Linked DNA regions of Pelobacter seleniigenes DSM 18267. The protein of the gene in region 1 interacts with the protein of each later gene in a pairwise test. Links are inferred from orthologs where the notes say so. Each region holds a gene or a part of one and is shown on either strand. Other genes may lie near its edges.

Region 1 (4,492 bases):
GCTGTCGGGTCAGATCGCCGAACTGTTCGCAGCCCATGGCCGCCAACAGTTCCAGGGCGGCCTGGATGGTTTCACTCTGGAAATTGGCGACACGTCTGGCTTTTTCCGGCACGATCAGCCCGCGGGTCAGGTTCGGATTATGGGTGGTAATCCCGGTCGGGCATTCGTCCGTATCGCATTTGAGGGCCTGGATGCAGCCGAGGGCAAACATCATCCCCCGGGCACTGTTGCAGATGTCCGCGCCCAGGGCAAAGGCTTTGATCATGTCAAAAGCGCTGATGATCTTGCCCGAGGCGATGATGCGCAGCTCTTTTCTGAGCCCGTAACGATGGAGGGTGTCGCTGACAAAGACCAGCGCTTCTTCCAGGGGCATGCCCATGGAATCGGAAAATTCCGGCGGAGCCGCACCGGTTCCACCCTCACTGCCATCGACGGTGATAAAATCGGGGCGCAGGCCGGTGTCCAGCATCGCCTGGCAGATGTCTGCAAATTCCTGCCGCGAGCCGATGCACAGTTTGAACCCGACCGGTTTCCCGTCGCTCAGTTCGCGCAGGCGATCGACAAACCCTAACAGGCCGGCGGCATCGGAAAATTCTTTGTGAAAGGCCGGGGAGACGACTTTGGTATAGGGTTCGACGTTTCTGATCCGGGCGATTTCGGGGGTATTCTTGGGGGCGGGGAGCACCCCGCCGTGACCGGGCTTGGCCCCTTGCGAGAGTTTGATCTCAATCATCTTGACCGCTGCCTTGCGCGCGGTCTGCTGAAACAGATCCGGGTCAAAACCGCCATCTTTATTCCTGCAGCCGAAGTAGCCGGAACCGATTTCCCAGACCAGGTCTGCCCCGGCATCCTCGTGGTAAGGGGAGAGACCGCCTTCCCCGGTATTGTGATAAAACCCACCGACCTTGGCACCACGATTCAGGGCCCGGACCGCTGCCGCGCTCAAACTGCCGAAGCTCATTGCCGAGATATTCAGGACTGCCGCACTATAGGGCTGTCGACATTGGGAACCGCCCACTTTCACCCGCGGAGCCTGGGCCGGCACAGCTTTGGGATAGATGGAATGCGGCGACCACTCATAGCCTTCCTGGTAGACATTGTATTCCGTTCCGAACGGATGGGTTTCCATGCGTTGATCCGCCCGTTTGTTGACCATGCTGCGCTGAATTTTGTTAAACGGTCTGCCGTCGATGTCGTTTTCGACAAAATACTGGTGAATCTCCGGGTAAATACGCATGGCCAGATAGCGGAAATGGCCGAAAAAGGGAAAATTGCGCAAAATGGTATTGGTTGAAAAATAGAGATCCCACAGGCCGATCAGGATGACCGGAGCCGCTGCGAGATACAGCCACAGGGCCGGTCGCCACAACCAGCCGGCCAGGCCGATCAACACCAGCAGCGCGGCGCTGGCGAGCAGAAAGCGGCGGCCGTGTATTCTGAACAGCCAAAATTGATTCAGCATCGTTGACTCATGATCTGTATGCATGGTGGTTACCTTCCTTGCCTGGTCACGACGGAGTGATCCGTCCGCAAGCACCGGGCCGGGACGCAGGAACAGTTTGACAGCCCCGGCAATTGAGCTAAAGTGAAGCATGTTTTCGATGTTTTGTCGATCCTCTCAACGGCTCTTTTTTAATGGATAAAGTCTCCATGATGATTGCTTCTGATTCCGCTGGTGCCCAACGCGGCAGCAATGATGACAAGACCAGGTTGCTGGCCGACAAGGTCCTCAGCGGGGCCGGACCCAAGACCGGTTTGGCCCGTCTGCTGCCGTTTCTCGGCCCGGCCTTTATTGCCAGTATCGCTTATGTCGACCCCGGTAACTTTGCCACCAACATCGAAGGTGGAGCCAAGTTCGGTTATACCCTGCTGTGGGTGATTGTCGCCAGCAATTTGATGGCGATGTTGATTCAAAGCCTTTCCGCCAAACTGGGGATCGCCACCGGTCGGAACCTGGCCGAGTTGTGTCGCGATCATTTTCCGGCCCCGGTGGTCTGGGGGATGTGGCTGATCATGGAGTTGGTAGCCATTGCCACCGATCTGGCTGAATTTATCGGTGCCGCGGTCGGCTTCAATCTTTTGTTTGGTTTTTCGCTATGGACTTCCGGCCTGATCACTGCGGTAGTCACCTTTCTCATCCTGGCCTTGCAGGCCCGTGGGTTCCGTCCCCTTGAGGCGGTTATTACCGCCTTACTCGGGGTGATTGCGCTCTGCTACCTGATTGAAACCTATCTGGATAAACCGGACTGGGCAAAGGTGGCCTATCATGCTGTTGTTCCTGGTTTTTCCGGTCCTCAGAGTGTCCTCTTGGCAACCGGGATTCTTGGGGCAACAGTGATGCCCCATGTTATTTTCCTACATTCGTCGCTGACTCAATCCAGGATCATGGCCACCGGGGCAAAGCAGAAACGCCAGCTGTTTTATTATCAGCTTATCGATGTCACCATTGCCATGGGGATTGCCGGGTTCGTCAACGCGGCCATGCTGCTGATGGCTGCCGCCACCTTTCACCAACAGGGGTTCAGTCATGTTGCTTCCATCGAGGAGGCGTACCGGACCCTTGAACCCCTGCTCGGCCGGGCTGCGGGCTGGGTATTCGCCATTTCCCTGCTCGCCGCGGGGCTGGCCTCCACCACGGTCGGCACCATGGCCGGCCAGGTGATCATGCAGGGCTTTCTGCAACGGCACATTCCGGTCTGGCTGCGGCGGCTGATCACCATTCTGCCGTCGCTGGTGGTGATCTATATCGGTCTTGATCCGACCCGAACCCTGGTGATCAGCCAGGTGGTGCTCAGCTTCGGGCTGCCTTTTGCCGTTATCCCGCTGGTGATCTTCACCCGGCGTACCGACCTGATGGGGGATCTAGTGAACTGGCGGATCACCACCCTGGCGGCCGCTGTGATCGCCGGGTTGATCATCGCATTGAATTTTTACCTGATTTATCAGACAGTTTGGGGATCCTGACCATGTTCAAGCATATTATTGTCCCATTGGACGGCTCTTCTCTGGCGGAAAATGCCTGTGCGGTCGCCATCAGCCTGGCACGCCTGTTTTCCGCCGAAGTCACCCTGCTGCATCTGCTCGAAGAAAATCCTCCGGCAAATATTCATGGTGAACGTCATCTGGCCGAACGGGAAGAGGCGGAAGAGTACCTGAAGGACTTGTGCCGTCGCCTTGATATCGAGGATCTGCAGCTTCATTGTCATGTTCATGAAGAAGCGGTCACCGATGTTGCCAGAGGGATTGTCGCCCACGAGCAGGAGGTGGCGCCGGACCTGATCGTGATGAGTTCCCATGGACCGAAGCGCTTTGAGCATCTGATCCGGGGCAGTCTGCCCCAACAGGTGGTCAGTTTCGGCAAGACCCCGTTGCTGCTGGTGCCCGCCGCAACGATCCCGGATCGGCCGTTGGCGTTGCGACGTTTGCTGGTGCCGTTGGACGGTCAGACCCAGCATGAACGGACTTTCGCCATCGCCAAAGACCTGGCTCTGGCCACTAACGGGACCCTGTTCCTGCTTTCGGTCGTGGTTCGCCCTTCCGAGCTGTGGGGGGAGCGGGCGACGGTATCGCGCTATTTGCCGGGCTCGACCTGGGCATTGCAACAGCAGGCCATGGAGTCCCAGCAGCACTATCTTGAGCAGCGTCTGGCGGAGTTGAAGCAGCTGGGGCTTGAAGCCGGGGCCGAAATCGCTTATGGCAAAGTGGCCCCGACCATTGCCCGGACAGCACGCAAAACCGAAGCCGACCTGATCATCATGGCGACCCATGGCAAGTTCGGCAGCGAAGCCTTCTGGGCCAACAGCATCGCCGCCCGGGTTCAAGGAAAAACGAGCAAGGCCATTTTGCTGGTACCGCTCTGAACCGGTTCGCGGCCGCAAGCAAAGGAAGGAGCAGCGATGAAGTATCTGGAGAAGTTCCGGGTCAAACCGGGCAGCAAGGTTGATTTGAGCAAAGTCGACGCCGGGTTCAAGGATAAATATCACCACGGTGGGGACAAGAAGGTTCAAAAAGAGCTTGAAACTCACATCAACAAGATGAGAGAACAGCAATATCTGATGTATGCGGAAGGGGGGCGTTCGCTGTTGATCTGTCTGCAGGGGCGGGATGCCGCAGGCAAAGACGGCACGATCAATCATGTGCTGAGCGCCATGAATCCGCAGGGCTGTACGGTGACCGGATTCAAAGTCCCGTCGGCTGAAGAGGCCGCGCATGATTTTCTCTGGCGTTATCATCAGGCCATGCCGCCCAAAGGGCATGTCGCCATTTTCAACCGGTCCCATTACGAAGATGTGCTGGTGGTCCGGGTTCATAACCTGGTCCCGAAAAAAATCTGGTCCCAGCGTTACCAGCAGATCAACGATTTTGAAAAAATGCTTTCTGACAATGGCATCCATATTCTCAAGTTTTATCTGCATATCGACCCGGATGAACAACTGGAGCGCTTCAAAAAGCGCATCGATGACCCGGCCCGGCACTGGAAGATCAGCACCGG
Region 2 (3,845 bases), 1.8 Mb from region 1 along the record:
CACCGAAGCTGCCGGATGGACATGCTGCAGTTTTCACCCGGAGTCCAAAAAAGACGCCCGACACAGCGGATCGAAGTCAGGGGCGTGCATGGTGAAAACCGGAAGAGTGTATGGAGTTTGCAATGGCTGATGAGCTGAATGAACGCAGCCAGAATATCCTGGAAGCAATTGTTGAGGATTACATTGCCTCGGCTGAGCCGGTTGGCAGCCGGGCGATAACCCGCCGCCACAGTTTTAACCTGTCGCCGGCATCTGTGCGTAATGTCATGGCCGATCTCGAAGAGATGGGCCTGCTCTGCTCTCCCCATACCTCGGCGGGCCGAATCCCCACAGCCAAAGGATTCCAATACTATATCGATACTCTGCTCCAGGTTCGTGACCTCTCCCAGCAGGAGAAATCCAAACTTCGCAAAAGCTATCGCTTCAGCGGCATGAAGCTGGAAGATATCATGCAGGAGGTCGGCAGGGTTCTGTCCGGCCTTTCCAAATATACCGGGCTGGTCATGGCGCCCAAGTTTTCCTCGACGGTTTTTCGGCAGATCGAATTCGTCCGGCTCTCCAAGGGCCGGCTGCTGGTGATTTATGTTTCCGAGTCGGGCCTGGTGCAGAACAAGGTCATCGATGCGGATCCGACCCTGACCGACCGGCATCTCGAACAGATCGGCAATTACCTGAACCGGGAACTGAACGGCCTCTCCATCCAGGAGGTCCGCGCCAAGTTGAGTCAGGAGCTCAAAGAAGACCGGATTCTCTATGATCAGCTGAAGAAGCAAGCCCTGAGCCTGTCCTGTGCGGCACTGCAGGATGAAGTCGAGAATCAGATTTTTGTTTCCGGAGCTTCGCTGATGCTGGAGCAGCCGGAATTTGCATCACCGCAACAGATGAAACGGCTGATCCAGACCCTGGAGAGTAAAAAGCTGCTTATCGAACTCCTTGATCGCAGCCAGTCCGCCCAGGGGGTACAGATTTTTATCGGCAGTGAAAACACCAATATCAACCTGGACGGCTATAGCTTGATTTCATCGAACTTTTCCAGTCAGAAAGGCGCGATCGGTACCCTGGGTGTCATCGGACCGGTGCGCATGGATTATTCACAAGTGATTCCAATTGTCGATTTCACCGCTCAGCTGGTCAGTCGCATGTTGGAACGGGAAATTGAATAAATTAAATATAAAGGAGTAACAAAGGTGGGCAAGAATACCGAACAGCAGGAGCCGGAGAACATTCAGGAAGCTCCGGAGCAAGAAGAAACCCCTGGAGCCGCTGAGGAACTGTCGCTGGAAGAACAGTTGCGCAACGAACTCTCGCAGGCGCTGGAAGAAACCAAGGCGCACCAGGAACAATATTTACGGACCCTCGCTGATATGGAAAACCTGCGCAAAAGGACTCAGCGGGAAAAAGAGGACCTGGCTAAATTTGCCAACGAAAACATCTTACGCGAAATTCTACCTGTTATTGATAATCTTGAAAGAGCGGTGGAACACGCCGATCAGGGCAACACCAGCGACGGCCTGTTGGAAGGGGTCCAGATGACCTTGAATCAGTTCAGTCAGGTCCTCAGCAGGTTCGGAGTCGCTCCCATCGAAGCCATGGGGCAGCCGTTTGATCCGGCCCTGCACCAAGCCATGGGGCAGCTCGAATCCGCTGATCAGCCGGTCAATACCGTTGTCCAGCAGATGCAGAAGGGTTATCAACTCAACGACCGTCTGTTACGGCCGGCTTTTGTCATGGTGGCAAAAGCGCCGACCGCACCGGCAGAAGCTGAAACCAAACAACAGGAAGAATCAGACAACGACGAGTAGATCGTACGTTTAAGAATACTTAAGGGAGGACATAAATCATGGGTAAAGTTATCGGTATCGATCTTGGGACAACCAACTCCTGCGTGGCCGTTATGGAAGGCGGAGAGCCGGTTGTCATTGCCAACTCTGAAGGGTCGCGGACCACTCCGTCAATGGTTGCATTCACGGAAAGCGGCGAGCGCCTGGTCGGCCAGCAGGCCAAACGCCAGGCCGTGACCAACCCGGAAAACACGCTGTTCGCCATTAAACGGCTGATCGGCCGCAAATTCACTGCCGAAGCCGTTCAAAAAGACGTTAAAATCAGCCCCTTCAAAATTGTCGAAGCCGACAACGGCGATGCCTGGGTCGAATGTCGCGGCAAACAGTACAGCGCACCGGAAATTTCCGCAATGGTGCTGCAGAAAATGAAGCAGACCGCGGAAGACTACCTTGGTGAAAAAGTCACCGACGCGGTTATTACCGTCCCGGCCTACTTCAATGATTCCCAGCGCCAGGCCACCAAGGATGCCGGCAAAATCGCCGGTCTCAACGTCATGCGGATCATCAACGAGCCAACCGCTGCTTCACTGGCTTACGGCCTCGATAAAAAAGAAGAGATGACCATTGCGGTCTTCGACCTGGGCGGCGGAACCTTCGACGTCTCCATTCTGGATCTTGGCGACGGGGTGTTTGAAGTTAAATCGACCAACGGGGACACCTTCCTCGGTGGCGAAGACTTTGACCAGCGCATCATCGACTATGTGGCCGATGAGTTCAAAAAGGATCAGGGCATCGACCTGCGCGGCGACAAAATGGCGCTGCAACGGCTGAAGGAAGCTGCCGAAAAAGCCAAATGCGAACTCTCTTCCTCCATGGAAACCGACATCAATCTGCCGTTCATTACGGCCGACCAGTCCGGCCCGAAACACTTGAACATCAAGCTGTCCCGTTCCAAACTGGAAAGCATCTGCAGCGAACTGCTGGCCAAACTGGTCGCTCCCTGCCAGACCGCGTTGAAAGATGCCGGCCTTTCCGCCAGCGAAATCAATGAGGTTATTCTGGTCGGCGGGATGACCCGGATGCCGGCAGTGCAGGACCGGGTTAAGGAAATCTTCGGCAAAACCCCCAGCAAAGGGGTTAACCCGGATGAGGTTGTCGCCATCGGCGCTGCCATTCAGGGTGGCGTGCTGACCGGGGACGTCAAGGACGTGCTGCTGCTGGACGTTACCCCGCTGTCTCTCGGCATTGAGACCCTCGGCGGCGTCATGACCAAGCTGATCGAGAAAAACACCACCGTTCCCTGTAAAAAAAGCCAGGTCTTCTCGACCGCGGCAGACAACCAGCCGGCAGTTTCGGTTCATGTCCTGCAGGGTGAGCGGGAAATGGCCAATGACAATAAAACCATTGGTAACTTTGAGCTGGTCGGCATCCCCGCTGCCCCGCGCGGAGTCCCGCAGATCGAAGTCACCTTCGACATCGATGCCAACGGAATTCTTCATGTTTCCGCTAAAGACCTCGGCACCGGCAAAGAGCAGTCGATCCAGATCACCGCATCCAGCGGTCTCTCCGAGGAAGAGATCAACCGGATGGTCAAAGACGCTGAATCCCATGCCGGCGAAGACAAGAAGAAACGGGAACTGATCGAAGCCCGAAACCAGGCCGACGGACTTGCCTACACCACTGAAAAATCGCTCAGCGAACATGGTGAAAAACTCGACAGCGCCACCAAAAAACAGATCCAGGACGCACTGGACGATTTGAAGAAAGCGATTGCCGGCGACAATCCCGAAGAGATCAAGAAGAAGAGCGAAACCCTGGCCCAGGCCTCCCACAAACTTGCGGAGATGATGTACGCTCAGGCTCAGAACGACGGTGCGGCTGCTGACGCCGCCGGTGCTGCCGACCAAGCCGGCAGCGACGACGTTGTCGACGCAGAATTCGAAGACGTCGACGAAAAGAAATAACCTCATAAGAACGGACGTCGGCCTGACAATTGCGGGCCGACGTCCGTCTGTTTTCTGATCAGGATAGATTATTTTGTCTAAACGCGATTACTACGAAATT

The links.
Region 2: the proteins of N909_RS0116790 (region 1) and grpE interact in binary tests that used the Escherichia coli proteins (3 or more experiments, as listed by UniProt). The link is inferred for Pelobacter seleniigenes DSM 18267 from one-to-one orthologs.

The regions. Positions count from the first base shown.
Region 1 is NZ_JOMG01000002.1:3,047,988-3,052,479, forward strand. What follows is about bases 1,017-3,807. They hold N909_RS0116790 (Nramp family divalent metal transporter), read left to right. Parts: upstream 1,017-1,650; coding sequence 1,651-2,964; downstream 2,965-3,807. Other genes in these bases: N909_RS0116785 (FMN-binding glutamate synthase family protein), read right to left, coding at 1,017-1,462; N909_RS0116795 (universal stress protein), read left to right, coding at 2,967-3,807. In the rest of the region: more of N909_RS0116785, read right to left, coding at 1-1,016; more of N909_RS0116795, read left to right, coding at 3,808-3,860; N909_RS0116800 (polyphosphate kinase 2 family protein), read left to right, coding at 3,897-4,492. UniProt on the Escherichia coli protein: H(+)-stimulated, divalent metal cation uptake system. Involved in manganese and iron uptake. Can also transport cadmium, cobalt, zinc and to a lesser extent nickel and copper. Involved in response to reactive oxygen.
Region 2 is NZ_JOMG01000002.1:1,271,499-1,275,343, forward strand. Bases 1-2,994 are described here. They hold grpE (nucleotide exchange factor GrpE), read left to right. Parts: upstream 1-1,187; coding sequence 1,188-1,802; downstream 1,803-2,994. Other genes in these bases: hrcA (heat-inducible transcriptional repressor HrcA), read left to right, coding at 123-1,163; dnaK (molecular chaperone DnaK), read left to right, coding at 1,841-2,994. Outside these bases: more of dnaK, read left to right, coding at 2,995-3,745; molecular chaperone DnaJ, read left to right, coding at 3,813-3,845. UniProt on the Escherichia coli protein: Participates actively in the response to hyperosmotic and heat shock by preventing the aggregation of stress-denatured proteins, in association with DnaK and GrpE. It is the nucleotide exchange factor for DnaK and may function as a thermosensor.